4 regions of the Staphylococcus arlettae genome follow, and region 4 is predicted to be linked to each of the others. Evidence: riboswitches for the same ligand, from Rfam matches in the RefSeq annotation. Region 4 holds a riboswitch; each other region holds the start of a gene.
What was found. A riboswitch is a leader RNA that binds a small molecule or an ion and turns the genes downstream of it on or off. The one in region 4 is predicted to bind thiamine pyrophosphate.
Positions count from the first base shown of each region.

Region 1: linked by a shared signal. The riboswitch ahead of MUA37_RS00950 (3-oxoacyl-ACP reductase) and the one ahead of MUA37_RS01610 (thiamine phosphate synthase) in region 4 are both predicted to bind thiamine pyrophosphate.
Region 2: linked by a shared signal. The riboswitch ahead of MUA37_RS09110 (ECF transporter S component) and the one ahead of MUA37_RS01610 (thiamine phosphate synthase) in region 4 are both predicted to bind thiamine pyrophosphate.
Region 3: linked by a shared signal. The riboswitch ahead of tenA (thiaminase II) and the one ahead of MUA37_RS01610 (thiamine phosphate synthase) in region 4 are both predicted to bind thiamine pyrophosphate.

Region 1 is NZ_CP094803.1:192,812-200,593, forward strand. It holds gene pcp (pyroglutamyl-peptidase I) at 1-303, shown strand, start outside; gene MUA37_RS00930 (SMP-30/gluconolactonase/LRE family protein) at 425-1,396, shown strand; gene MUA37_RS00935 (Hsp20/alpha crystallin family protein) at 1,536-1,970, opposite strand; gene trhO (oxygen-dependent tRNA uridine(34) hydroxylase TrhO) at 2,257-3,207, opposite strand; gene MUA37_RS00945 (LLM class flavin-dependent oxidoreductase) at 3,525-4,826, opposite strand; gene MUA37_RS00950 (3-oxoacyl-ACP reductase) at 4,857-5,609, opposite strand; TPP riboswitch at 5,716-5,816, opposite strand; gene MUA37_RS00955 (hypothetical protein) at 5,945-6,160, opposite strand; gene MUA37_RS00960 (type I secretion system protein) at 6,381-6,974, shown strand; gene MUA37_RS00965 (hypothetical protein) at 7,117-7,782, opposite strand, start outside.
Region 2 is NZ_CP094803.1:1,854,979-1,862,760, reverse strand. It holds gene purD (phosphoribosylamine--glycine ligase) at 1-678, shown strand, start outside; gene MUA37_RS09120 (energy-coupling factor transporter transmembrane component T family protein) at 852-1,658, opposite strand; gene MUA37_RS09115 (ABC transporter ATP-binding protein) at 1,651-3,057, opposite strand; gene MUA37_RS09110 (ECF transporter S component) at 3,070-3,645, opposite strand; TPP riboswitch at 3,731-3,833, opposite strand; gene graF (glycopeptide resistance-associated protein GraF) at 3,937-4,071, opposite strand; gene auxA (lipoteichoic acid stability factor AuxA) at 4,344-5,645, shown strand; gene MUA37_RS09095 (hypothetical protein) at 6,024-6,332, shown strand; gene MUA37_RS09090 (bile acid:sodium symporter family protein) at 6,329-6,874, opposite strand; gene MUA37_RS09085 (class I SAM-dependent rRNA methyltransferase) at 7,196-7,782, shown strand, end outside.
Region 3 is NZ_CP094803.1:854,997-862,778, reverse strand. It holds gene cls (cardiolipin synthase) at 1-116, shown strand, start outside; gene MUA37_RS04090 (HD domain-containing protein) at 189-854, shown strand; gene yidC (membrane protein insertase YidC) at 1,175-2,041, opposite strand; gene thiE (thiamine phosphate synthase) at 2,128-2,763, opposite strand; gene thiM (hydroxyethylthiazole kinase) at 2,767-3,549, opposite strand; gene thiD (bifunctional hydroxymethylpyrimidine kinase/phosphomethylpyrimidine kinase) at 3,542-4,363, opposite strand; gene tenA (thiaminase II) at 4,350-5,045, opposite strand; TPP riboswitch at 5,122-5,223, opposite strand; gene MUA37_RS04060 (transglycosylase family protein) at 5,628-6,329, opposite strand; gene MUA37_RS04055 (single-stranded DNA-binding protein) at 6,761-7,129, opposite strand; gene MUA37_RS04050 (YwpF-like family protein) at 7,316-7,759, shown strand.
Region 4 is NZ_CP094803.1:364,376-372,157, reverse strand. It holds gene MUA37_RS01635 (MFS transporter) at 262-1,521, opposite strand; gene MUA37_RS01630 (ThiF family adenylyltransferase) at 2,099-3,097, opposite strand; gene MUA37_RS01625 (thiazole synthase) at 3,097-3,864, opposite strand; gene thiS (sulfur carrier protein ThiS) at 3,867-4,067, opposite strand; gene thiO (glycine oxidase ThiO) at 4,051-5,166, opposite strand; gene MUA37_RS01610 (thiamine phosphate synthase) at 5,159-5,743, opposite strand; TPP riboswitch at 5,816-5,925, opposite strand; gene xylB (xylulokinase) at 6,029-7,540, opposite strand.

The DNA of each region.
Region 1 (7,782 bases), 170 kb from region 4:
AATATGCCAGTAAAAAGAATGACTGCAGCAATTCAACAAAGTGGCGTGGAGGCAAAGTTATCAAATACAGCAGGAACTTTTGTTTGTAATCATATTTTTTATCAATCAGGTTATCTACAAGCAACACAATATCCCCAATTGTTATTTGGCTTTATTCATGTGCCCTACATATCTGAACAATGCAATGTACAAACAGCTACACCGTCATTGTCGTTAGCTACTATAGTGACAGGTTTAACAGCAGCTATCACAGCAATTTCATATGATGACGATGCGTCACTAGTATTAGGTCAGACTGAATAGTAAGATTTTATGCTACAGTCGTAGGAATACTATGTAAAAAGTGTGACGTGTTCTTACTTTCATTTGAGAAAACGCTATCATACAATGGATAAATAAACTTATAACAGAAAGGAAGTTAGTTATGACAAATAATAATTTACCAACATTAACGTATACAGGTGCTTCAAAGAGTGCGGTACCTATTATTAGTGAAAGTGATTTACAAACAGTGACAGCAGAACCGTGGTTGAAAATATCGGATGAGGGATTACAGTTAGAAGGCTTGTGTTTTGATAGACAAAAAAATCTTTTTTTATGCGAAGTTTTTGGGGGCAACATTTTTAAAGTAGATATGGCAACACAAACGATTACTAATCCTTTTCAGTCTACTAAAGATAATCCGGCAGCGGTTAAGATACATAAAGATGGACGGTTGTTTATTTGTTATTTAGGGGACTTTAAAAATACGGGCGGTATATTTGCGTCTGATGAACAAGGGGAGAACTTTGAAACGATTATTTCTGATATTACATCAGAATATTGTGTAGATGATTTAGTCTTTGACAGTAAAGGCGGATTTTATTTTACTGACTTTAGAGGGTATTCCACTAATCCACAAGGTGGCGTGTATTATGTCTCGCCCGATTTCAAGACAGTAACACCAGTGATTCAAAATATAGCGGTAGCCAATGGTGTAGCACTTAGTACAGATGAACGTATTTTGTGGGTGACAGAAACGACAACCAATCGTTTGCATCGTATTGAATTATTAGAAGATGGCATAACGATCGCGCCGTTTGGAGCTACTATCCCATATTATTTTACAGGTCATGAAGGTCCGGATTCTTGTTGTATCGATAGTGATGATAATTTATATGTAGCGATGTATGGTCAAGGTAGAGTGTTAGTATTTAATAAAAAAGGTTATCCTATAGGTCAAATTTTAATTCCAGGTCGTGACGAGGGTCATATGTTACGTTCAACACATCCTGCATTTATTCCAGAGACCAATCAGTTATTAATATGTGCCAACGACATTGAACAAAATGGTGGATCATGGATATATACAGTGAATGGCTTTGCATCAGGACATCACAGTTACCAATTTCAATAATATAAAAAAAGATGCTAGGACATAATTGCTTCGTCCTAGCATCTTTTTTAGTTCAGTTACCCTTGATTGGGTGGGAGAATGAAAATTATTGATTAAAAATAGGTTTCTGTTCTACCTCTATATAAGTGATTGTTAGTAATTAATCGATTTGTATTTGACTATCTGAGTTATCTTGTTCTGATTTTGGCAGTGTAACGTTTAACATGCCATTATCATAAGAAGCTTTAATTGCTGTTTGGTCTACACCATTAAAAGTAAATTGACGACGGACATTGCTGTAACCGCGTTCTTTACGAATTACGCGACCTTCTTCGTCTTCTTGGTTGTTTTCGATAGATTGTTTACCTTCGATAGTTAAAATATTATTATCAAATGTTAGACTAATATTTTCTTTATCCATGCCAGGAAGTTCTGCTTCTACTACATAAGCGTTGTCTAATTCTTTAATATCAGTTGTAATACTAGAAGCACTAAAAGGGGACTGGTTAAAAACTTGACGTCCTAAATCTTTAATGAAATCACCTTGATTAATATCGAAAAATGAATTGTTGAATGGTCTCATATCAAAAGCCATCATACATCTCTCCTTAATCATAATAAATTAGGTCGAAGTACCAGTATTGAAGATATGCAATGACTTCAGCACTGATCTCTTCTTTAACCTTACAACTATATTATAAGACAATGGTCAAAGTTAGTCAACATTAAAGTTTGACTATTTTTGATTAATTGCCAATTGCTTGAACAAATGCAATTATAGTAAGTCGCTAGGTGGCAATATGGCATATTGTGCAATAAAAAAAGAGCAAAGAAGTCATCACCTATGTAAAGTGATTGATCTTCTTGCTCTGTTATAAAAATTAATGTGCAAATTGTTTAAAGTTTTCTAAACGTTGCGCTTTTTCTTCTTCACTAATATTATGTTTGGCAACATAACGGTTTCTTTCGTGTGTTGCACATTCGTGTGAACAAGCGCCTAAATAACGCGCTTCATTTTCTTCAGAAACTAAAATTTGCTTATTACATTCAGGATTACTGCAATTGATGTAACGTTCGCATGGTGTACCATCAAACCATTCTTTACCGACTACTGTTTTTTCAACTTGGTTAATTTCTACGCTGATACGTTCGTCGAAAACGTACATTTTGCCATCCCATAATTCGCCTTGTGTTTCTGGGTCTTTGCCGTATGTTGCGATGCCATCTTTTAATTGTGCAACATCTTCAAAGCCTTCTTTTAATAACCAACCAGAGAATTTTTCACAACGAATACCGCCTGTACAATACGTAACAATTTTTTTATCCATAAATTGTTCTTTATTTTCTTTAATCCAGTCTGGTAAGTCTCTGAAACGAGTGATGTTAGGACGAACGGCACCACGGAAATGACCTAGATCATATTCATAGTCATTTCGTGCATCGATTACGATTGTATCGTCTGATTCTAGTGCCTCTTTAAACTCAATGGGTGATAAATATTTTCCTGTTAGTTCATTTGGATTTACATCTTCTTCTAAATCAAGCGCGACTATTTCATTACGTGGACGTACGTGCATTTTTTTGAATGCGTGACCTTCTGCTGCGTCTATTTTGAACGTAATGTCTTTGAAACGAGGATCAGCTTGCATTGCTTCCATATATTTGTTTGTCGCTTCTGTTGTACCTGAAACGGTACCGTTAATACCTTCAGTTGATACTAAAATACGCCCTTTTAGTTCTAAGTCTTTACAAAAATCTAAATGCTCTGATGCGAATGTTTCGGGGTCATTAATGGTAGTGTATTTGTAATACAATAATACTTGATAATCCATAAATCGATTCTCCTCTATATAGTCTTTTAGTACATCATATTGAAATATAAGACTGAAATAGTCAGTGCAAGCACTAGCTAATCTTTCAGTGATAAGTTAAGTTTATATGTCGTTTTTCATTAGTTCTACGACAAAACAATCCATACTATATTCTAACAAAAAAGGGAAATTATTCAATATGTTAGTTTGAGAAAGATAAGAAGTTATAGATAAGAAGTTAAGTAATAAAATTTACATATGTTAATATGATACGATGTTATAAAAATACTTTGTCACGAGTGATAAAGCTCACTATTATGTGAACATGAAACGGATAACTAAGATAAATTGAGGTGTTCACGAAAAGTATGTCCTGTATAAGTAGTACGATATAAACCTCTACGTTGTAATTCAGGAACGACTAACGTTACAAAATCGTCCAAACTATTAGGTAATGTAGGTGGCATTAAATTAAAGCCATCTGCAACACCAGCTTCAAACCAACGCTCCATTTCATCGACAATCATGGATGGTGTACCAATTAAAGTCAAATGACCACCACCGGCATTTAAGTAACCTAAGAGTTCTCTGACAGTAGGTTGTTCATCTTGAATAATTTGCAATATTGTCTCGTAACGACCGACTGGTCCGGTAAAATCTTCTACTGGTGGAAGGGGAGGTACTGGTGCATCAAGCTCCCACTCAGAGCAGTCTTGCCGAATAAAACCACTCAGTTGATTGAGTGCAGTTTCAATAGGGAGTAAGTCATCTAAAGCTTGTTTCTTTGCAAGTGCAGCTTCATATGTTTCACCTACATAAGTGACTAAACCTGGAAACACTTTGATTGTTCTTGTCGGTTGTGAACTATGAGCTATTTTTTCATGTAAACGTTGAATATATTTTTGTGCTTGCTCCATATTCCAAGCTACAGCATAAACTGCATCTGCAAAATCGGCAGCCAATGTCACACCTGGTTCGGAGGCACCGGCTTGCATTGCTACAAGATCGCCTTGTATACTGCTGGGTGTAGTTGATGGCCCAGTCACATTAAAATAATCCCCACGATAATTAAAGGATTGTATGTGTTCTGGTTCAATAAGTGCATGTTGTTCACGTTGATGAATAAAATTAGAAGTGTTCCAAGAATTTAATAATTTGTCCATCACTTCTGCAAATTCTCGTGCTTTGGCATAACGTGCATCATGGGCAGGTAATTGTGGCAAGCTATGGTTTTGTGCTTCATTATCAGTCATCGAAGTCACAAGATTCCAACCTACACGACCACCAGATAAATGATCTAAACTTAGTAATTGTCGTGCTGCAGTGAAAGGATTAGCAAAAGTACTAGAAATTGTAGAAACAAGACCGATATGTTGTGTTACTTGTGCGATAGCCGCCAAATTGATCAACGGATCAAACCAAAATGCTGGCATATCACTTGCAGATTGCGCTGGGAAAGATTGATTATCAGCAAAAAAGACTGCATCAAACAAGCCTCGTTCAGCTATTTGTGCTAATGATTGATAATAACTACTATCTCCAATACGCTCAACACTAGAATTTGGCTGTAACCAAGCAGCTTGATGATGTCCACAAGCATACAGTAAGACTCCAATATTAAGTTGTTTTGTTTGTGTCATGTACTTACACCTCAGTTGTTATAGAATAGATTAATTCATTGTTAGACCGCCGTCGACAGTATAGTTTTGACCTGTGATGCCAGTTGCATGTTCACTTGCCAAAAAGGCCACCATATGTGCGACGTCTTGAGGAGATGTGACACTTTTGAGTGGGGTAGTTTGTTTAATTAAATCAAACACTTCATCAGAAGTGGCAGCACTGGCATCCGTTGTTTTCAATAAACCGCCGGACACTACGTTGGCACGTATACCATATTGGCCTAATTCGGCAGCAATATTACGTGTGAAACCAATTAATCCTGCTTTAGCTGTCGTGTATTCATGGTAAGGTACGACTGGATTTTGAAAAAGATTCGTTCCAATATTAATAATTGCCCCATGGTGACGTTTTATAAATTGAGGGGCTACACTTTGTGTAGTATTGAAAGCGGCTTTTAAAGTACCATCTATTTGTTGTTGGTAATCTGACCAAGATAATTCAGTAAAAGCTTTTTGTGCGTTGGGATCAAATTTAAAGCCAACTAATGCGTTATTGACCACTACATCAATTTGACCGAAATGTTCTGTTGCAGTAGCAACTAAGCGATCGACTTCATCACGTTGTGTGACATCAGCTTGGATGGCGATTGCTTGTGATTCCCCAATGCTTTTTACTAAGTCCAATGCTGCATCTTTACTTTTATGATAATTGATGGCGACTTGAAAACCTTGTGCTGCTAAAGTTTGTGCAATAGTTGCACCTAAACCTCTACTACTACCTGTAATAAGTACTGTTGTTGTCATACGTGCTCACTCCTTTTTAAATAAAAAAATACACAACCCTCCATAGGAAAGTTGTGTAAATAAAATCAAATATATAATAGGGTAGTCTAACCCCTTGATATCATACATGTGTTGATTCACACTTTCCTACGCTAGTATCAACTAGATCAGGTTCAAAGGGTTTGAGCTACAGCTCATCTCAGTCTGAAAACACCCCTAGTGCGTGTATTTAATTATCTTCAATGTAACGATTTACCATTGCAAAGTCAAGTTTGGTTTGATAATAGATAAGCAAGAATAAGCGCAAAGCGATGGTTATAACACCATCGCTTTTGTATATAAAATGTAAATTTGTATTATTTTTGATTACTATAGATTAAAGCACCGATAAGACCAACAGTACAAACAGCAAAAATAATATTCATAATCGCTAATACTTCAATAATGACGACGTCTTTGCCTAAGCGTTCAAAAGCATTTAATTCTATTTCTTTTTCAGAACTTACACTAGCTTCAATACGTGACTCTTTATCTACTAAATCTTTATGCATACGATTATTTACTTTTGGCATCTTATCTCCTCCTCAATACTGTAATTATATTGTTCCCTATATAACTAGAAGTCAATCATAAGTTAGTTAAGTACACCGCAGTATCTTTCAAATAGTAATATCTGTATTTATGTAATAAAAAATAATATATATTAAAAAAATAATGAATTATATTTTAATTTTTTGACAATTATTGTATGATATTTATAATAATTTAATAAATAAAAAGAGGTGTATTCAAATGACGGAGTTTATTGCAGCATTAGCAGGTGGATGTATTGCATTATTAGGTGTTTGGTTACAATTCAAACGTGAAGATAAGGAAAAGATGCAAGATTATGAAAATGACTTGGTCAGCATGATAGATTTAATAGTTTATAAAGTAGCTCGCATTAGAAATATTAAATTAAATCAAAATACGGCGTTCTTAAATAAACAACGAACAACTGAGATTTTTGAAGAGATTCAGGATGCATTTCATTCATTGGATAGACAAATACAAGATTTTATTTTAACTACAAGTCACCATAGCAACAGTTCAAATGAAACGATACAAGATTTTCTGAGAAGATATGAACCTTTTGAAGGTCATTTTAATACATTTAAAATTGCTTATAATATTTATGTGGATTGCTATGGAGATGAAAAGCATGATACGGCTAACATTGTGAGGTCTAAAATTACATTAGATAAAGAAGTATATGAATTTATCAATAAGTTGAAAAATTTTGCAAACAAACGATATAATCATAAAATTTTTGAACCTAATCTAAAAGAAGTTGAAGTTGTTAAAACAAATAGTAGAACGACATATAAAAATGAATCGAAATCATAATTCAATTTGAACAAATCTATATCAATTTACATATTAAACTATGGAAAAACATCCCTTTAATTTTCCTAAACTAAAGGGATGTTTAATTGAGTATTTTAATATAATATATTGAGTTGCAAAGGTTTAAGGACAAATCCCTATATTATATTTCTTCACCATCTTCATCGTATTTGGTTACTGTTCCGTCACTATCAATAATATACGAACCTGCTAAATTACCGTCTTTATCTTCAAATGAGAAGCCCCAACGTCCATCCTCCATTTTTTCTGGTTCTTTGAATGTGTAAGTATCAGTATCAAGTGTTTCTCCTTCATACTCTTCAACTTTATCAATAACATTATCACGTGTAACTTCTTCGTCAGCCGTACTGTCACTGGCATCAAATTCGTAGTCTTCAGGATTACCTTCGGAGATAATATATTTTACGTTATCAACTTTACTTTGAGACGGATTTTTTAATGTTACTGTTTGGGCATTATTTAAAATTTTAGAAGTCTCTTTCACAGTAAAATCATCTTCATCCCAACTACTATCTTGAAAATGACTAGGGACATCATAAATTGTAATAGTACCATCATCATTATCTTTATAATAAACACTGCCAGCAGCAGTAGGAGAAGCTGCTATTAGTTGTGTTCCCTCAGGTAAAGTTTTAGAAGCAGAGGTATTATATGGATTAATAGGTTGACCAGAAACATCGACGTGCTCTAGCTCTGTGTCTGAAACATCATTTGTACTACCGCCATTTTTTTCAATGCCAGTAATCCAAACTTTGGCATAATGTTCTTTTGATTGAGTATTTTCATT
Region 2 (7,782 bases), 1.2 Mb from region 4:
GAATTTTCATTGATGACTTTTGTTAATGGCGATTATGCTGTACCTTTTGACTGTATTGCTCAAGATCATAAGCGAGCTTTTGATAATGACCAGGGACCGAATACTGGAGGTATGGGTGCGTATTGTCCTGTACCACATATTGGTGCTGACATTTTGCAACAAACGAATGAAACAATTGCACAACCAATAGCTAAAGCTTTGCATGATGAAGGTTATCCTTTCTTTGGCGTATTATATATTGGTGCTATTATTACGGCAGATGGTCCAAAAGTGATTGAATTTAATGCTCGTTTTGGTGATCCGGAAGCGCAAGTATTATTGGCGAGAATGGACAGCGATTTAATGCAACATATTGTTGAGTTAGAGCAAAAGGCGCCGATTGAATTTAAATGGAAAGACAATGCTGTAGTTGGTGTGATGCTTGCTTCTAAAGGCTACCCAGGTAGCTATGAAAAAGGCCAATTAGTATCTGGATTTGATTTAGATGGCACATACTTTGTGAGTGGATTGAAGCTGCAGCAGGAACAGTATGTTACAAGTGGTGGTCGTGTTATCTTGGCATTAGGCGAAGGCGTGTCTATAGATAAAGCGAAAGAACAAGCGTATCAAGCAGTAAAACGAATTAACAGTGATGCTTTGTTTTATCGTCAAGATATAAGTAATAAAGCACTGAGATAATACGTTTAGTAGTTTTTTAATTTTAGTCATTAAATGTGGTAAAGGTATAGAGCTCATTATAATAAGGACCCATTCATTTTAGATGAATGGGTCCTTTTGGTTTTAGATATTAGTAAAATTAAATGCTGCTGTTACTTGCTAATTTAAACTGGTATCAATGTTCGAATGGTCGGTTAATAAATATTAGAAATTCTCACATCATGAATACCAGTAATAGGGAAAAAGTGAGCACCTAGCATAGCTAATACTATACATAGTATTACAACTACAAAGGTTAAAATATCTTTATATGAAAAGGTCGTATGATAATAATACGTTCTTGGACCACTTCGAAATCCTTTCTTTTCCATAGCTACAGATAATTGATGTGCTTTTCTAATATTTTGACTGAGTAATGGTATCAATAAATGTTTAATTCTATTAATACCTCGGTAGTTTTTAGCTGGTATCATTTGATAACGCATTTTTAGTGAACGTTGCAATTGAATTAATGAGCTTATCATTAATGGAACCATTCGAAATGCGGCCATAAAGGCATATGCAACTTTAGGTTTTACTTTCAAATGTTGCATTAAACTATAAAATATCATCACAATTTGTGAAGTGAAAGCTATCAATATACCAAAGAGTGAGACTGTTAGTGTTCTAAGCATCAAATGTAAACCACGAATTAAACTTTCGCTACTTATTTGAATAAAACCGAATTTGAATAATACATGAGTGCCATCACCATAAAAAATCATGAATAGGGCAGATATCAGGCTGAAGAACAGAGTAAACATAACAAATATTAAGGTGATATATAGACGTACACCATTACATATTAGTAGGAAAATAAGCATGAATATTGCCAAATATAACATCAAATCAAATTGATGCACAAAAATGACAAAGAAAAATAGTAATACGGCAATGATTAATTTTGTAATGATATTCACATCATCCATAAAAGTATGGCGGACTTTCCATAATTCAAACATGGGTTTCACCTGACAATTCTATAAGTTGTTGTTGCTCTATATGTAATCGTCTTGTAGCATAACGATTAATAATTTCAGCATCATGAGTCACCATGATAACAGTTTGACCTTCAGTGACACGTTGTTGAAATAATGAGATGAGATTAAATGTATTGTGACTATCTAAACCAAATGTCGGCTCATCTAACAATATAATATCAGCTTCAGCACTCAAGGCTGTAGCAACACTTAAACGACGTTTTTGACCCATCGATAATTCGTAAGGATGTTGTGTCATAACATGTTCCAGACTGAGCGTTTGCAATAATTCCTTTGTTTTACGTTTAGCATTTGCACTATCAGATTTATTGAACTGAAGCAGCACTTCATCGTATACCGAATTAGTAATAAATTGTAGTTCAGGATTTTGGTAGACTAAATAACTATATTGGGCCATGTTTTTGATTTTTTTAATACGTTTATCGTTAATATACATGTCGCCATGATATTTGATTAATTGCATAATGGACTCTAACAGAGAAGTTTTTCCGCTACCATTTGGCCCGGTAATAGTTATGAATTCACTAGGTTTAATTGACATTTTATCAATTGTTATTAATGTTTTAGCACCACGCTTAATTTCACCATTGATAAAAGTGAACAACTCTTGTTGTACAGTATCATTATTACTCAATATAGCTTTAGGGGCATGTGACCAAGCATTAGGATGCCAAACACCATATTCAGTCAATAAATCTTCATATTGTTGTAGCATCATCTGCGGTGGTGCATCTGCAATAATTTTGCCTTCATAATTGAAGAGTAAAACACGATCGATATGTTCCCATATATGAGCAACCTTATGTTCTACAATTAATACGGTTTTATCTTGCCATAAAGCTTTAATTTTAGTCCATAATTCCTGAGTTGCTGATTCATCTAACATTGCAGTAGGTTCATCCAGAAAGAGCGTTTGTGCATTTTGTAACAGTGTTTCAGCGATAGCTAATTTTTGTTTCATTCCACCACTGAGTTGACTTATAAACTGATGTGGATTGACATGCAAATCTACAGCTTTGAGCGCACTTGAAATTTTAGCATCCATTTCAGCTCTTGGGACTTGTTGGTTTTCTAAAATAAACGCCAGTTCTTCATGTACTTTTGGCATGCAAAATTGACTATCAGGATCTTGAAAAATGACACCGCTATGAGTATCAATTTCTAGCTGGTCGTATTTCATCGGTAATTCAATCAAATCAGGTACAATGCCACTTAATACATTTAAAAGCGTACTTTTTCCTGAACCAGAAGGTCCTAATAATAGTACTTTTTCACCTGTTTTAATATTGATATCTAGACCATCGAAAATTTTATGGTCAGTGTTTGGATATTTTAAACGTAAATTTTTAGCAGTTAACACGTATAGTACTCCTTATAAATTGTCATAATCTTTTTGTGAAGAAGGGCGAAATAATCTTGTAACACCTGTCTGGTCTAATGCTTTGACGATAATATATGACAATAATCCAGCTACTATGATACCGCTAATCAATCTAAAACCAATGTATAAAGCAAGATTCCAACTTGCGATTTCAGCTAAATAGCCATAAGCAAAATCTAAAGGTAATGTTACTATTGCAGCTAATAATCCTGCTAACATCGCAACCATAGCAGTACGTGATTTATATTTGAAAATTGCAAAGATAATTTCACAAGCTAATCCTTGTAGTAATGCATAAATCATTGTCGCAATATCAAAGCGACCCATGACGATTGTTTCACCTGCACCAGCAGCAAACTCAGCTAATAGTGCAATGCCTGCCTTTGGAATAATCAAATAAGCTACTATTGCTGCCATAAACCAAGCACCATAAGTCAACTCTTCGATGTGTAAACCTGAAACCTGTACAGCTTTGTAAACAAAGTTCCATATGTTGTAAATCAATGCGAATACAACTGCAATTAAGACAGTCACTAAAATTTCTGACAGTTTTAAACCTTTTGACATTTAATATTCCTCCAAAAAAACGCACAACCTCTCTAGAAGGTTGCGCGTGTAAGATTGGGCAGAACTATACTGTACTATCGTCAAAAAGTATAATTTAGCACTTTCCTACGCTAGCTTTCATCTAGATCAGGTTCAAAGGGTTTGAGGGTATACCTCATCTCAGTCACAAAACACCCCTAGTGCGAATATTAATATTTATTTTATACTTAATGTATGACTTTTACTACAGTATGTCAAGCACATTTTCTATATACAGTTAATATCACAATTTCAGTAACAATTAAAATGTTGTTAGTCAAAAATATCTTGTATGTTTTTCTTTGTTTCCTCAGAATTCTCTTGATTCTGCTCTTTTTGTTCTTTTAATTCATCTTCAACTTCTTTAGCTTTCTCTGCTGCTTTTTTATTTACGTCGTCTTTAGTCATAATACTACACTCCTTATAGTAAACTAATAGAAAAAGATGTTACACATAACTTTTACCTCGTAAAAAATATTTAAAACAATTTGATGTCATTGTTATTGCAAATTAATGTAAAAATAAGTTATTGTTAAATAATCCGAAAAATGAGTTTGAATTTTGTTGAACTGTGGAAATTTGTTTATGATACAGTTTTATATCATACTCGAGACTTATTTAATGAGTTTAATAAAGACAAGAACAAGATGTTCATATATAATGACTTTGAGGTGAATGGTATGTCGTTTCTAAAAAAACACGCCGAAATATTATATAGTTATGTTATCGGCATAGTTTCACTTTTTATGGGGATAATTATACTCATCAATTTACCATTAATAGAGAAATTAAATGGTAAAGGTAAAGTAGAATTACATATCCATAATGTGTGGGATTTTTTCAACGCTTTTTTTAGTGAAATTATAAGAGTAGTTAGTAATTATATAGGCAATTTCCCAATTATAAGTGCGATTGTAATTATCCTATTTGGCTTATTAGTAATTGGGTTAGGGTGGACGTTGTATCGTACAACTCAGTATGATTATGATATTTCGATTTTCTTTTTAGTAGTAGGAATATTATATTTTTTAATAACACTCGTTTTAATGACGCAAGTATATAGCTTTTTTGCAATTTTATTTATTTTCCCTTTTATAATTCATATTGGTTATATCGTATATAAAGATGAATTATATACACACAATAGAAAATATCATTATTTATGGATTATTTTTAGTTATGGGATAGTATATTTGCTAACGCAATTAGTGCTATATAGCAGAATTGAAAGTGATGAAATTTTAACAATTGATATATTAAGTATTAACGTATTCTTCTTAATTATGTGGTTGCTTGGACAAATGTCTATTTGGAATTTCTTATTCTTAAGAAGAGCTTTACCTTTAACTAAGCAAGAACTTGGTGAGGAAGAGCCTGAGCTTTCTAGAACAAGTAAAGATTCTATGTCTAACCAAACTAAAATTCATTGGAAAAATATTCAAGATCGTACGACAGAGTTCACACGCAAAACACGTCGTAGTGTAGATATGGAAAAAATACGTAATAAAAAAGATAAATTTGTGAAGAAATGGAAAGACATCATCGATATTCAAGAGGACGATGTACCAAATTGGATGAAAAAGCCTAAATGGCTAAAAACAGTTTATGTAGAATTGTTCTGCGGTGCATTCCTTTTATTCTTTACACTTATCGAATTTAATAATAGAAATAGTTTGTTTGTGTCAGGTGATTGGGAAATCTCACAAACACAATATGTAATAGAATGGATTACCTTGTTACTGTTAATGTTAATTATGATAGCGTATATTCTTACAACATTGACTAATTATTTAAGAAATAAATTCTATTATATTCAGTTATTTATGATTAGTATTTTATTCTTCAAGTTATTAACTGAATTCGCCAATATTATGGTGCATGGTTTACTATTATCTATTTTTATCACGCCATTATTATTCTTAATGTTGATTGCAGTAACAGTTGCATTCGTCATCAAATTGCGTGAACGTAAACAAGAATAAATAAAATAACTATACTTGAAAGATAGCTTCAAAACATAAACAAGCCTTAGGCAACAGTTCGCCTAAGGCTTGTTTTATTTATCGTTATTGGATGATTTTATTAAATAACAGTGGTTTCCATTAGCCACATCGTCATTTTTAAATATTAATAACAGTAAAAATTAGCTTGGAATAGTACTAGCCGAAGACTACAGGCTGAGGCAATGCGTGCGTATAGCGTGCACAAAAACTGCTAACAATGTGTCTACTTTCATTGCCATATTGTCCTATAACATTGCTAAATCAACAAACTAAATATACTGTTTTTGATATTTATCTAAGACTTTTGCGAATAAAGAAGCTAAAACTTGTTGGAAAAGCATACAAAATACAACAGGCATGGCAACTTTTTTAGGGAAATACGTTACAGCAATTATTATGCCGATTGGTATGTTTCTCATGCCTCCAATCAGTACTAACGTTGTAGTGATTATAGTATTTTTGAAAAGTATGTGGCTTAGTATTAAGGCTAGAGCATATCCTATTGCTGCTAAGAAGAAAACCATTAATATAATGGCTAATAAATTCCAAGTGAAATTTGTAACATATGGAGTTACGGCGCTACTATTAATAATTACTATTGCGAAAAAGCTTAATTTTGAAAATGGTGCTAAAGTAACATTAAGTTTAGATGATTTGTTTTTTTAAAATTCATTTACTAATATTCCGAATATTGAGGGAATAACAATCATTAAAATTAAACCTTTTAGGATTGAAATAGTATCTATATTTATGGATTCTCCAACTAGTACATAAAGTAAGGTAGGTAAAATGATGGGTGCTAGTAGAGTGTCAATCAAGATGATTGAGAGACCTAATGGAAAATCTCCTTTGCATATATTAATCCAAATAATACTTGTAACGCCTGTAGGGATAGCTACAGATATTACAAAACCTATTGTAAGTAAATGATCGTTAAAAACTGTTTGAGTTAAAAAATATGCCCAAACAGGCATGAGGATATGTAAAAAAGCGATACTAAAAAGAATAATAAATGGGTGTTTGATAAACACTTTGATATCTTTAAATCTCATAGTTAGACTTCCAGCAAAAGTCATAAAAGCAAATAGCCAAGGAACTACAAAAAGTAACTGTTCTCCAATGAAATGAAAAAGAATGCCAATTACAACACAAAAAGGAGTCAGTATGGGCATCAGTTTTTGTAGTTTTTTATTAATTATATCTACCATAGTATATTTATCCCCCTTTGCTATACACTTATAGTATTAGGAAATTCATTTAGAAATAGCAATCATTTCAAAGTCTCTCTTTTATCAATAGATTTATTTTAACATACAATATTAGCAGTAATTTGGGTAGACTCTTGCGGGAACAGCACTCGCCGCAAATTACATGGTGAGGCAGTGTCCGCGGAAAGCGAGCACAAAAACTGCTAATAAAAAGGGGGATTTGGCGATAGTTTTTAATTTTTTGCTATATCTACTTTAATTACCATGCTAAAATAGTAACTGCTAAATTAAATAATAATAGTAGGAAGGTTGGCATCACATATGAAAACTGCCACTTTAAATAAAGGCAAGGAAACTAAGTATAAAAATCAATATCCTTTAATTGATGAAGAAGATATATACAATCACGACCATTTGAAAGAAGGAGATTTGTTTTATTTAGTCACTGAACAAGGCACATACATTGCTACATGTTATGTAGGAAGACAGCATAAAGGACTTGGATGGGTATTATCTTATGACCAACAACAAAATATTGATATTGCATTTTTTGAAAAGCTATTTACACTCGCTAAAGAAGATAGAACTTACTTTTATAATTTAGAAGGTACGAATGCATTTAGATTATTTAATAGTGAAGGTGACGGTGTAGGTGGACTTACTATAGATAATTATAATGGCCATTTATTAATACAGTGGTACTCTAAAGGTATTTATAAATTTAAATATTTAATCTTACAAGCGATACAAAATGTATTTCAATACACATCAATTTTTGAAAAAATGAGATTTAAAGATACTGATTTCGAGGGTGGCTTTGTAACTGGAGAAGCGCCTGAATTTCCAATCGTTATAGAAGAAAACTTCGCATTTTATAATGTTAATTTAAATGATGGACTAATGACGGG
Region 3 (7,782 bases), 490 kb from region 4:
CTTTCGAAAATGACTTAAATGTATCCTATCGCTTAACACAAGAATTATACAATCAAAGAAGTTTGTGGATTAAATTTAAAGAAGGCATAGCAAGATTATTATCACCGATATTATAGTAGTTATAATTCAACTATCAGGTAATAGTTACAGATTTGTTACTTGATAGTTGAATCGAATGGAGTGATCTTTTGAACCCAGAAACCCAAATGACACGTGCATACGAATACATGTCTGCATTCCATAAAAACGATACTACTGGGCATGATATTGCACATGTATCACGAGTGGTAAAACTAGCAACACATATTGCTTCACTCGAACAACCCGCGGATTATTTTATTATTAAAATGGCCGCATTATTACATGACACTGTCGATACTAAATTAACTAATGCTACGACTGCCAAAAACAAACTACAAGCATTTTTATCTGAAATTGGCGTTTCATCACGTGACGCAACTCATATCTGTTTTATTATTGCTCATATGAGTTTTAAAAATGGCCAAAACAATGATATAACCCTGTCTAAAGAAGGCCAAATCGTCCGTGATGCCGATCGTTTAGATGCAATTGGCGCCATTGGCATTGCTCGAACATTCCAATTTGCTGGCCACTTTAATGAAGCGATGTGGTCAGGTGATGTTACATTAGAAGCATTAGAACAAAACGAAGTATCACTTGATCAATTATCACCATCGGCAATTAAGCATTTTTACGAAAAATTATTCACACTTAAATCTTTAATGCATACAAATTCAGCAAAAGCAATTGCCCAACAAAGACATCAATTTATGGAATTATATATTCAACAATTTTTCGCTGAATGGAATTTTCAATACGAAACTGAAATATAAAAAGAGTACGGACATAAATAGTTCTGATTAAAAAATAAACGTCAATTTCTATTGTGCAAATATAGAAATTGACGTTTTCTTTAGTTTTATAAAATTTTGTATATTCAAACGCATTAAGACGAAACCAAGTTCTTATTTATATTGAAACTTGCTGATACTCGGAGAATAGGATGAGTGAGAGACTATACCTAAGCAAGTATGCACAGTTAATATCGTCTAACTTAAAATATAAAGAGGACCACTCCTAAAATGGATTGGTCCTCTTTTTGCTTACATTGAAGCTAATAATTGAGTTGAAATTTTCTTAATATCTTATTCAATTATTTCTTTTTCTTCTTTGAAGCAATTTGAGTGTTCTTACCTTTTTTCTTATTGCCTTCTTCTTCTTTGTTAAATGCTTCTAACATAGGTGCAACTTCTCTTTTAGCAACTTTTGAATAATGCATATTTGCTATTTGTGTTTGGATAATCAAGAATGCGGCACTGACAGACCAATATAAGCCAAGTGCTGACGCTGAACTTAATGAAATCCAAACTATCATGATTGGTGAAATTACCATCATCATATAACCCATTTGTCGTTGTTCATTAGGCATACTTAAACTTGATACATATGCTTGTAAGAAATATAAAATACCGGCAATAATCGTAATCCAAATATCTGGTTTAGATAAGTCGAACCATAAAAAGTTCGGGTGATCTGTAAAGCCACCACTTGATGGATATTTTAATACGAAGAATAATCCCATAATTACTGGCATTTGAATTAGAATTGGTAAACAACCTAACATACTCTTCATTGGATTCATGTCATATTTTTTATAGACTTCCATCATTTCTTGGTTAGCTGCCATTTTCTCTTCTTGAGTACGTGAACGTTTCACTTTTTCTTGAATTGCATCAATATCAGGTTTAGCAACCTTCATTTTTTCACGCATCATATGACTATTTTTATAATTTGATAACATGAACGGTAATAAAATAATACGAATTGCTAAAACAATAACAATAATAGCCAAGCCATAATCATTATTAAACGTTTGACCTAACCAATGTATAACTTTATCCATCGGTTCAACAAATGTATTAAAGAAAAAACCATTTCTATTTTCTGGTTTTGAATAGTCACACCCTGCTAAAAATACCATTACTCCTAGAAGTAAAGGTAGTAGCGCTTTTTTCTTCATTTTTCCACCTCTAATGATATATTCACACAAAAATCATTTTATCATATTCAACATAAAGTGGAAATCAAAAACAAAAATTTTATCTTTTATTCTACAGATTGTAAAAAATATCGAATTGTTTTTGTAATATCGTCACTTTTACTTATTGCAGAAATCACTGATATACCATCCGCACCTGCTGCTAAGACAGGCTGAAAGTTACTCGTTGTGATACCACCAATTCCTACAATAGGCATGTTTCCAACTAAACTACGCAGTGTTGTTATCATTGTCGGGCCAACTGGTGCATTAGCGTCTGCTTTCGAACTCGTATCAAACATTGGTCCTACACCGATATAGTCAATATAACTCAAATCAGATTGTTTATACTCCTCAACTGTACCTACACTTAAACCTATTATTTTGTTTGTAAAGTGTTGTCTAAATTGCTGCACATCAGTATCATTTTGTCCTACATGAACACCATCCGCTTCAATCGTCAACGCTAACTCAATATCATCATTAACAATAAATGGGACGTTATAACCTTTACACAACATGTGCAACTTACGTGCTAATGCTTCTTTCTCAGCTCCTTGTAAAGCGCTTGATCCTTTTTCTCTGAACTGAAACATTGTGATACCTGCTTCTAACGCAGTCTTCAATATTTGTTCAATCGACTGACCATCATTTATATCTTGTGTGCCACAGATAAAATATAGTCGTAAATCTTCTTTTTGCATTACTTACACCTCTTTAACTTGCCGCTGTGTCAAATAATCATCGTATGTTACGTTATACAGCGCATCAATAAACTGAGTCAAAAATGACCCCGGACCATCAGCTACTTGTGCAGCATGCTCTGCAGCAATATTATAAATGGTCACAGCTTCTGCAATATCATCAATTTTTGGCTCTAATTGTTTATTTACAAAGCTAGCAATAATTCCACCTAATAAACATCCTGCGCCTGTGATACGGGTTAACATAGCCGTGCCATTAGTTAATTTTAGTATTTTACCTTCATGTGCGATGACATCTGTTTCACCAGTAATGACTATAGTTGTTTGTAATAATTGCTGTGCTTTTTTGGCAATTGTTACTACATCTAATGTGGTATTACTATCTGTACCTTTCATTGTTGTTTGGGAATCAATTAATGTTAATATCTCAGAAGCATTCCCTTTAATGACGGTTACATCTACTTCTTGTAAAAACTGTTGACAGAATGCTTTTCTAAATTGTGAAGCACCGACAGCTACTGGATCAAAAACAATAGGTGTACTTTCTTCATTAGCTATTTTGGCTATTTCTAACATATCTTTAGCACTATGTTTGGTTAACGTACCAATATTAATCACTAAAGCACCAGCAACTTGTAAAAATTCAACAGCTTCCTCTGGCGCTTCACTCATTGCTGGACTAGCGCCGATACTTAATAAACCATTGGCAGTAAAATGCTTAACTACATCATTGGTATAACATATAACTAAAGGATGTTGTTGACGTACATTTTCTAAATTATTCATCATCTAAACCTACCTTTTTCATATAAGCAAAATGGTTAACTGGGCCTCTGCCATACCCTATTTCCGGTGTATATTCAATACTTAAAGAAATAAATTTTTTGGCTTTTTTAACAGCATCATAAATCGATTTACCCTTAGCAAGTTCAGCCGTAATTACAGCTGAGAAAGTACAGCCCGTACCATGTGTATGTTTAGTTTCAAAACGTGGTTCAGTAAATGTAAACACATCATCTTGAGTAAATAAATAATCTTTTGACTCCGTTAAATCAGCCGAATGACCGCCCTTTATCACTACGCCTTTACTACCAATTTCTTTGATAAATATGTTACCTGCTTGATAAATAGAAGACTCATCATTAATTTTGATACCAGTAATTTCTTCTGCTTCTGGAATATTTGGTGTAGCAACCGTTGCATAAGGCAACAATATAGACTGTAAGTGTTGTTTACCGACGTCTTCCATTAACGAATCACCACTTTTAGCAAGCATAACTGGGTCTATAACATATGGCTTTTCTGGATGTTGCTTAATATAAAATTGGATACGTTCCATCATATCTTTTGAAGCAATCATACCTGTTTTTAACGCTTGTGGTTGCTCATCATCATAAATACTTTCTAGTTGTTCGCTTAACCACTCAGGGTCAAGATTATGAATGTGCTGTACACCTTTAGTGTTTTGTGCAACGATACTTGTAATAGCTGCCATTCCATAAACACCACATGCATGAAAAGACTTCAAATCTGCCATTACGCCTGCACCACCTGTTGGATCAGTACCTGCGACAGTCAAGGCTATTTTAGGCTTTTTCATTAACTTCCCCTCCATAATTCCATTCTTCTTGTACATATGCCATATTGAAAAATCGTCGCTCATGTATTGTACTTTGTAGGAAAGCATCTTTAATTTGGGCTAATTCTTCGTTAGAGCAATTTACTGTTAGTCGATCGATCAGTTGATCAAAAATATTTACTAAGGCATCCATTTCAGTACTATAAAACTCAAACCATTTTGCTAATACACTTGAGTTATTTAACTTACGATCTTTGAGTGCTTGTTGTGCGATTACTTGATAAACATATGGACATGGCGCCATTGCTGCAATTGTATGTGCGGCATTCTCTTTAGTATAAGCATTGTAATACATATGTTTAATATAATGATCTCCGCTCGGTGGCCACACTTTTTCTTGTACAATAGCATCGTAATTTTCACCCACAAAATCGGCAATAATTTCATGAGCTTCTACTTCACCTTCAACAATAAATTGAATTTGTTCTACTAAAAATTGAACATCTTCTAACTTTTCCATTTTGGGAATGAGTAAAGCGTATATGTTCGCAAACTCTTTTAAATATGAAGCATCTGCTCTTAAATAAAATTTAGCTGCAGCTTCTGACAAAGTGCCAGTTAACATGTCTTGTATAAAACCATCTTGATAAATATCATCAATGATGGATTGTGATGCAGTTTTTAATTCTTGTGAAAATGTCATGTATAATTCCTCCTATTAAAAAAAACACATTCAACGTAAGAATGCAGTACAAATTAGGCAGAATTAAACTGTGCTCTACTTTATTAGTCCACTTTCCTACGTTGGTATTAACCAAATCAGGTTATAAGGGTCTGATAACTAATATCATCTCAGCCAATAGGCACCCCTAGCAGTTTTATTATTATATTACTATTAACATAACAAAATCCTATTCATATTGCAAAATTAGATATAAATAGGGAGTGGGACAGAAATCCGATTTTGAAAAAATGATTTCGTCGTCCCACCCCGGCAAGGATGACTAGCGTTGAAAAAAGCTTGATTTAAAGCGCATTTTCAATGCAGTCAGCTACTGCCAATATGTAAAAGGTTTCGAATAAAATAGGGAGTGGGACAGAAATCCGATTTTGAAAAAATGATTTCGTCGTCCCACCCCGGCAAGGATGACTAGCGTTGAAAAAAGCTTGATTTAAAGCGCATTTTCAATGCAGTCAGCTACTGCCAATATGAAAAGAGACTAGGACAATCAATATTGTCCCAGCCTCTAAATTAAATCCTTATATTCATTTACAATTATTTAAATTATGCAGTAACCCATTGTGATGGACCAACTGTGTTGTATAATTCAACTGCAGCTGCATCTTGTACTGATTCTGGAGCTTCTGCTGGTGATACACCAACGTATTCAGCTGGTGCTACTGAATCCCAAGTAGCTTGTAAGAATTGATATTTACCTGCAGCTCCTGAACTTGGATTAATAGCTGTAATATCGCCACCTGATTCACGTTGAGCGATTGCTTGTAAATGAGAGTTTACATTTACAGATGAACCACTTGTAGCTTCACTTGAGCTTTCACTGTTTGAAGAAGTTGATTCTTGTTGTGGTTGTTGAGTTTCTTCAGTTTGTGGTGCAGTTGTTTGTTGTGGTTGTTCAGCTTGCTCACTTTGTTCTGTTGAAGTTGCTTGTTTTGCTGGTGCTGATTGCTCAGTATCTTGAGTTGATTGAGCATTAGTATCAGCTGTTCCTTGACCATAGCCATTGTAACTCCATGACCAATAAGTTCCATCTGATTCAAAATTGTAATCTACTTTATCGTGATTGAATTCATAGTTATAAGCACCTTCATGAATTGGTGCGTCATTTAATTGTTGAGGGTTATTTTGTGCTGTATGTGCTAATTGTGCTTTATCAATACCTTGTTCAGAAGCATCAGCTTGTCCAGATGCTACTCCTGTTACACCTAATCCTAGTGCTAATGTTGAAGTAATTACTGTCTTTTTCATTGTTAATAATCCTCCTATAAGGTAAATAATTTTTATTATCAATTTGCAGTTACCACTATAACATCCAAAATCACCTTGTAGGTTACAACAAAATAAAAAAGTATTGGCTTTTTTTACAACCTAATTACATACAATGTCATAAAAAACATAGCCAAAAATGCCGATTATTACCTTCATATCAAATTTAAATTGAGCATAATTTATATATTGGTATGTAATTATCATGTAATTTATCAGATTATTCTGCATACTATTTAATTACAATTCAAAGAAATAGCCACCAATCGTAAAAAGAAAGATGGCCATTTCAAAGAAGTATAATTGATATTAGGATTTAAAAGTGTATATCATAGTGGTTTATATTGGGAGATAAATTTGAAATAAGATGGTAGTTTTGGCATATAAACTTCAAATTAAATAATGTAGAATTTTTATAGTTTCAGGCCGATAGGATTAGGACTACAGGCTGTTGAAACTTGTGTTAGCGATTTAGGAGAAAGAAATCTAATTGTTTCCACTAATATCTCGGTAATAAAATGTGTTTGCCCTACTTTATCATAACTAGATGATTGTAGATTCCCGATAATGGCTACTAAAGAGCCTTGTGATAAATATTGTTTAATGTTAAGTGCTCGAGTACCTAATGCTTTACAATTTAAATAATCACATGCTTGATGCTCTGTTTTGTATTTGTAATGACGATCTACAGCTAAACTAAAGGTTGCTAGATGTTTACCCTGATTACTATAAATTTTCGGGTCTTTCGTCAGTCGTCCAACAACGACTATGTGGTTAATCATATGTCACCTCCTTATCGATATCATATACAATTAGTAGCTATACCGTCAAAACGCTAAAAGTAAGTGATTGTTGACAGAAACATTCTATATTTTATAATAACTAGCTTCTGAATTTAAAATTACGTTATAATGGGTACATAAATGTAAATATAGTAATTTTTAAATTTTATTAATGGATGTGAGACGATGAAAACATTTAAAGCCGTAAGATTTCAAATCGTATCAGAAAACGGTGGTGTCACTGAATACGAATTAGAAGATGGTGTCATTATCAATAAAGAGAATAGTGGCACTGGCTGGTTATTAGAAATCGTCATTTCAGATTATCACTATGAAACAATGAAAGCTTTTCAAGAAGACGATAGTTTATTAGATATTCGTGTTGTTATCACACGACCTTCAAATGATCCTGCACTCTTTGATGCCACGATAAAGCATATTACTAAATTACAACATTCTATTTCTGTAGTTTTTGAATGCCATATCTATACATTAAGACAAGTATATGCTGAAAGTTTATTAGAACAACTCATCGATGAAGGTCTGACAGGAGATGAACTTAAAACATCATTTAATAGATTGATGCAATCGAAACCTCGTTTAAAAGATGAGAAAAGCGACAAACATTAAATGTACGGAATGATTTAACACAT
Region 4 (7,782 bases):
CAATTAATCCATTACTAGTTTAAAATATTGCAAATAACATCAAAATACTGTAATAAAAGCTTTTATAAATAACGACACCAACTATAATAGAGTTAATTTACACGTTTTTATATACATCTTTAATCAGACTTTTTCTAATTCATTACATTTCAATTATCTTGCTAAAAAATAGTACACAAAAAAAAGTGACGTGATTCCTAAATAGTTATTGTGGAATCACGTCACTGTTATTGTTTTATTTACTATGTCTCAAACTTGTCATTAAGATATTTCTTCTTTTAGTTGTTTGCCTCCGGATCTTTCTTCTGGTGTTTTGAGGAAGCGAGTCATAATAGCACTTGCAGCATATAATCCAAATAATAAATACATCATACCTTGTACACCTATAGCATCGTAAAATAATGCTACTAAACCAGGTCCAACAAATACACATAGTCCTGCGCCTAAGTTTAAAATAGCCATCGCAGGTCCTTTATCACCATCTCCAACTAAAGATGGTACAAGTGCTGAAATAGGTACAAAGCCGGCTAAACACATTCCCCATAAAAATCCAACTAGTCCAACTATAAAGACATTACCTGTGAACATTTCTGGTATAAAATATAAACCTAATGTGAAAATGGCACAACCAATTCCTCCGATATAGGAAATGGTATTTTTCCAACCAATATTATCACTTAATGCCCCAAAAATAAGATTAAAAATAATATTTGCGACAAATATAGTTCCCCAAATATTTAACCATGTCGTCGTTTCAATACCTTTAGTCGATAAATATATAGGTAAAAATAGTGGAAATGCATACTGTGCAGCTTGATTAATAATACGCACGATACATGCTACTGCAACTCGCGGTTCTCTTATTAGAATAGTAATTCCTGCAAGCATTTCTGATATATGTGCTTTTGCTCCGCCTTCTCTTTCTTCTAAATTAAATTCATCTTTATTCACGAAAACAGCTAAGAATGTACCAATTAAAACCCAAATAATCGCTGTCCATAATGTAGCAAAGTGACCAAATACGTTAATTGCAAATGATGAATAGTATGCACCTAGTACACTTAACCCACCTGTAAATACAAACCAAAACCAACCTACAGCAGCACCTAAGCGTTTTTGTGGTGAACGATATGCTACCCAAACTAAAAATGAATATGCAAATAATGGATAACCAAACCCTCTAATTGCATAAGATGGTATCATAAGTTCATAATTTAATGCAGGTATTGCAAACCCTACAAATATCGCATGACCAATAATATAAAGTCCTGTTCCTAACAGCATTACTTTCCGTGGACCAAAACTTTCTACTAACACTCCAGATAGCCAAGAACCAATAGCAATTGTAACACCATATGATGTCGTTAATATCGCGGTTTGATGAACTGATAATCCTTGATCTACTAAATATGGACTAATCCATGCAAGCTCTAATCCATCACCCATCATAAAAATTAATACACCGATATACCCCCATAATAGTGTCGGTGGCATTCCCACCTTCGCCAATTTGTTATTCATACTAACACATCCCTTTATTGTATATTATTCATTTACGTAGTGTTGGAACGCACTATGCAATTCCACACCAGTAACGTCATTCGTTACTCTCACTATAAATTAAGCAACCTAAAAGAAAACGTTTTCATTTGTTAGTGTAATTCTATTGCATTTTTTCTTATAATGCAAATTTATTTTCATTTATTTTCGTTTATTTTCACTTTCTCTTTGTTTTACTATTCACTTAGCATAAAACTATACCATTTAGACATTATAAAGAGAGTGGGACAGAAATTTGATTTTGAAAAAATGATTTTGTCGTCCCACCCCGGCAAGGATGACTAGCGTTAAAAAAAAGCTCGGTTTGAAGCGCATTTTCAATGCAGTCAGCTACTGCCCATATGAAAAAGAGACTAAGACAATCAATATCCTCCCAGTATCATCACAACATAAAAACCATTGTTGTTAATTTATATAGTCGGTCTTTGTGCCCGACTCTGGAAGAAAGTACGCACAAAAATACTGCCAACAAAGTTAAAAACTTTGTCGGCAGTCTGAGAACACTATATTTATACAGATAGTACTTCCATCAAATTAATTACTTTATTGATTTTTCAAATTGACTGTACAATTGTTGGGCCTCATTATCATCAGACAACCCATAGACATTCATTCTACCATCTTGAAATAAAGTACATTGCACGTGGTCATAAGAGAAAATTTTGGCAAATGGATTTGCTTTAATAAACTGACCTGGTAAATACTGAGCATTTTTAAAAGCAGATGCTTCAAACCTAAACAAGTAAGTATTACCACACAACGCTTCAATACGCTGTTGCATTGGTTTATTCAATAGTTCATATTGTTGGTTTTTACAAACAGGACAATTGTGGTCTCTCAATGTTGTAACATTAATACCTTGATGATTAAGTTTAAATGTATCTACCGTCAGTAATTTACCAGAAAACCCAACACCAGCAGCATAGCGCACTAATTCACTCACTTCCAAACTCGCCACCTGTGTCACTACAGTTGGTAAAACACCATTAACGGCACAACTTTCTGCTGTGTCAGGGATAGTATTTAATAAACATTTTAAGCACGGTCCTTGAAAATCAATACCATAAACCGTCCCTTTACTTCCTACGGCAGCACCATAAATCCATGGTATTTGATGCTTATGACATGCCTCATTAATCAGATACCTAATACGAAAGTGGTCCATACCATCAATTACAACATGTGGATTAGTATCTTGTAATATCCCTTCTATATTCGTAGTAGTCAGTTCACAGTCATAGGACTCAACAGTAACTGAGCTATTGATACGCTGTAAGTGGCGTTCAAGTGCCACAACCTTTGGCAACACTTGTTCAGCATCTTGTTCATTATACAAAGTTTGACGGTGTAAATTAGACAACTCTACAATATCCATATCAATAATAGTTAACTTGCCAATACCCATACGTGCCAACATTTCCGCAACATGACTACCTAAGGCACCCACACCAACTATCATCACATGCAGCGCCATTAATTGTCGTTGCCCTGTTTCACCAAATTGTGGAAAACGCAGTTGTCTTTCATAACGTTCAATCATAAAAAGCCAATACCTTCTGTAGGACTAGAAGCTTGCGCTGTATAACGTATTGGAATACGTCCCGCTTCATAACTTAAACGACCAGCTGCTATCCCATAACGCATCGCTTCAGCCATTTTCACCGGATCTGTAGCACTTGAAATAGCTGTATTAAGCAAAATAGCATCTGCACCAAGTTCCATAGCATGGCATGCATCTTTTGCCGAACCAATACCAGCATCAACAATTACCGGCACTGTTACTTTTTCAATAATATAACGTAAATTTAAAGGATTATTAATACCTCTCCCCGTACCAATAGGTGAAGCCAGAGGCATAACTGCATGAACCCCTAACTCAACTAATCGTTTGGCTAACACTACATCATTAGAGATATAAGGACATACAATATAACCTTTATCCAATAAAATTTTACAAGCTTCATATGTTTCAAGTGGATCCGGTAATAATGTGTCATCATCCCCTATCACTTCTACTTTAATCATGTCACAAACACCTGCATGCTGGGCAATTTCAGCAATACGTACTGCTTCGGCTGCAGTATGTGCACCAGCAGTGTTAGGAAATGTAATATATTTTGATAAATTTACGTTAGCTAATGGATTAGGTAATTCCTTATCATATAAATTCATTCTTCTTACTGCAAACGTTAATACTTCAGTTTCAGAAGCTGTAATCGCTGCTGACTGTATTTGTTCATTATCAAATTTCCCAGTACCTAATAATAAGCGTGACTTCAATTTAAATGGACCTATTTCTAACATATTTAACCGCCTCCTACGAATTCTAATAGTTCTAATCGGTCTGATGATTTCACCATCTGATTGTGAAACTGTGCTTGTTGTATTAATTGTTGATTGTGTTCAACGACAACTCTATTCTCATCTATTTCTAATTCCTTGAGTATTGCAACAATGGATAATTCTTGTTCAAAATGAAATGTATCGCCATTAATAATAACTTCCACTCGTACAACCTCCTAATTTAAAATCATTTAAAATTTCAGGTTTCACACCACTTTTCAACCACAACGCAATGAGTTCACCTACTACCGGAGACAACAAAATACCATTGCGATAATGTCCAGTAATGACAAATAAGCCCTGTTGTATCTCATCCATGACCGGCTTTTCTTGATTGGTATACGGTCTGACACCAGACCAATGCTTTATAATAGTAGCATTCCCCAATGCTGGCACGTATGTTAGTGCTTGGTGTAACAAGCACTGCATTCCTCCGGCAGTAACATTTACGGAATAATCATTAAAATAACTAGTCGCACCAATTAAATAACGCTGTTTCATTTTAGGTACTATATAACAGCCATCAGTAAAAAATAATGTAGTAGCTAATTGTATATCCCGTGATTCGAATAACATCACTTCACCTTTGACACCAGTAGGTTCATGGGCTTTCAGCTGACCATTCAACAAATAATGACTCCATGCTCCACCAGCTACGATTACTTTTTGAGCTGCAAATTTACCTTTATTAGTACAAACACTATAACCTTCATGGCCTGCTTGGATGTCGGTGACTTCTGTAGAAAATATACGTTCTATATGACGTTTGTGTAATGAAGCTAATAATGCTTTTGTATAACGATTAGCATTGATTTGATGATCATCTGGAATATGAAATGCTGTATTTGTTGGAAAAGAAATATCATAGTTTCTATATTGTTGTATGTCTTTATTTGTCAGTAATCGCACTTGCGGATTATGTTGCTGTAAAAATTCATATTGCTCTAGCACTTGATGACTATGTTGTGCTTCAGCCGCTATTTTCAACAATCCACTTTGTCTATATTCAATATCGATACCAACCTCTTCAGCTATACTATGTGCTAATGGTTCAAAATATTGCTGAGACTTTAACGCTAAACGATATAAAGCACTATCACTATTAAATTCATTTTGTGCACCGAGCATACCACCTGCTTTATAAGAGGCATGTTTTCCCGGTATATCACGATCTATAACTGCTATACGATAAGCTTCGCTATTCAAAGCACGTGCAATGGACATCCCCATTACACCTGAGCCAATAATTAGTACATCATACATGATTACGCCACACCTCACTCAAAGTTTTTAATGTTAACTGTGAAGCTTCGAGAAATAAGTTAATACCACTTATACCATAGAACTCAGTTGATAATTGTTGAGCCGTATTTTCATTAATACCTCCGAGCGCTACTACTGGTATCGGTAATGCTAAAACTGCTTGAATCTCTTTGTTCTTTCTAGGGATTTGACCTGGTTTAGAGCTTGTAGGAAATATATGGCCAAACAATATATAATCAACATGATGTTGCAAGGCAAATTGTGCACTATCGACATTGTGTGTCGACACACTTACCACTACATTAGGAAACTTTTTCTTAATCGTCTGTATTTCTCTTGCTCGTTCTGAGAAATGAATCGCGCTTAATCCACATTGTTCTAATACATAAATATCGCTATGTATAGCTATTTTAGAACGGGAAATTCCATACGTTATAGCTAATTGTATCCATCCAATTAACTCAGTAGATGTCATAGGCGTACGCACTATCAAATAGTCTATATATGGCATCACTCGTTGATAATGTACGATATCAGCATGTGTTAAATGTTTATACTGTGTAATAGCAACTAACAAAAAAGACACCTCAATAAAAAAAACGTTATTTTTCTGGGTAGAAAAATAACGTCTATATCACAAAAGTTAGTCATGTTATCAACGCCACTTTCCTACGCCAGTATCAACTGGATCAGGTTCCAGGAATCCCAAAGTTCACTACTTTAGTCTCAGCCTTTTCAAAGGCACTTCCAGTGGTCTCTAATCTATATAATTTTAATATTACTGTTTCAACAATGCATTGTTATTGTTAATTTAACCTAATCATTAATAAAATGCAAATCCATTTATCGTTGCTTATTGCTCCTAATGCGTTATTTCATTGTCTCGTGCTTCACTTATCATTAGTAATTGTTCCGTTAGTGATTGGCTTTGTGTATAAACTTGACGATAAATATCAAAATATCGCTTATACTGCTGATGATTGACACTATCAGGATGAAATTCTTTGTCATAAGTTACAAAAACACGACTACATGCTTCCATACTATCAAACCAGTTAACACCTGTTGCTGCAATAATAGCTGCTCCCATACTCGGACCTTCTTCATGACTTAATTTGCGCATAGACGCATTAAAAATATCTGCTTGTAACTGCAACCAAAAATCACTTTTAGCTCCACCTCCAGTAGCAGTAATATGTGTTAAAGACTTGCCATTTTCTCGTAAATATAATATTGACTCATACAAGGAATAGCTAATCCCCTCAATCACTGCACGTGCCATGTCACTACGTGTATGCAAACTACTAAGTCCAATCCAACTCCCCCTAATATACGCATCACCATGAGGTGTACGTTCGCCTGAAAGATATGGTGTAAATAATAAACCGTTAGCACCTATAGATGATTGTTGAGCTAGTAACAAAATATCATCAAAGCTAAGCTCTGGTGCTAGTGTTTTTTGGAACCATGCCAAACTATCTCCTGCAGCTAAAGTTACCCCCATAATGTAGGATACATGCGGTAAAGCATGTTGAAATAAGTGCATATTTTGACCATAGCTTGCAGCATTCGCTTCACAAGTCAAAATCACACCAGAGGTTCCAATACTACATAACGTATCATGAGGCTTAACTACACCTGAACCTAATGCAGCACAGGCGTTATCACCACCCCCTGCAAATACTTGAATATTAGTATTCAAACCGAGAGACTTTGCTACATCCGGCTTTACATTACCTACATATGATTCTGCTGAAGTTAGATCCGGAAAGATCTGAGCATCTATGCCAAACAAGGCTCCAGTATCATATGACCATTGTTGCGTTTTCGGGTCTAATAATAAAGTGCTTGAAGCATCAGACACTTCCATAGACAATACTCCAGTTAATTTAAAACGAACATAGTCTTTAGGTAATAAAAACTTATAAGTTCGTTCCCAATTGCTAGGTTCATATTGTTTTACCCACATCATTTTAGTTAAAGTAAAGCCTTCTAGCACAGGATTACCTAGCACATATTGTCCTAAGCGTTTTTTGATAATTTCACACTGCTCAGTCGTTCGTGTATCATTCCATAAAATGGCTGGTCTAATTGCTTCACCATATTGATCGACAAGGACTAAACCATGCATTTGTCCTGAAAACGACATTCCTTCTACTTGTACTACTCTCATACTTTCCATCTCACTAATGGTCTGCAATGTATCTTTAGTGGCTTGCACCCATTCATCTGGGTGTTGTTCACTAAATCCTGCTTGTGGGTGTAGCGTTGTAATTGGCTTATTGGCACTGGCTAACACTTGTCCTTGTTGGTTAACCACAATTGTTTTAACTGCACTCGTACCGATATCTACACCGAGTACTACTTTTTCCATGTAACCTCTAACCTTTCTTTTGTAAATTGACATTGTCGTCACCTAAATTAATACAGTAATCTCCACTATTTGGCAACTGCTTAAATTTCACTACTTGTTACTTCTTTTTTACTATTATAGTTGCGCTAAAAATGAATTTAAGACCTCCCGGAGTCTAATTCAATTTAGACTATCAGTGCTAACAAGGACTTCACCCTTACAACTAAAATTTTCAAATCATCATTTATCGAGGTTCATAATAA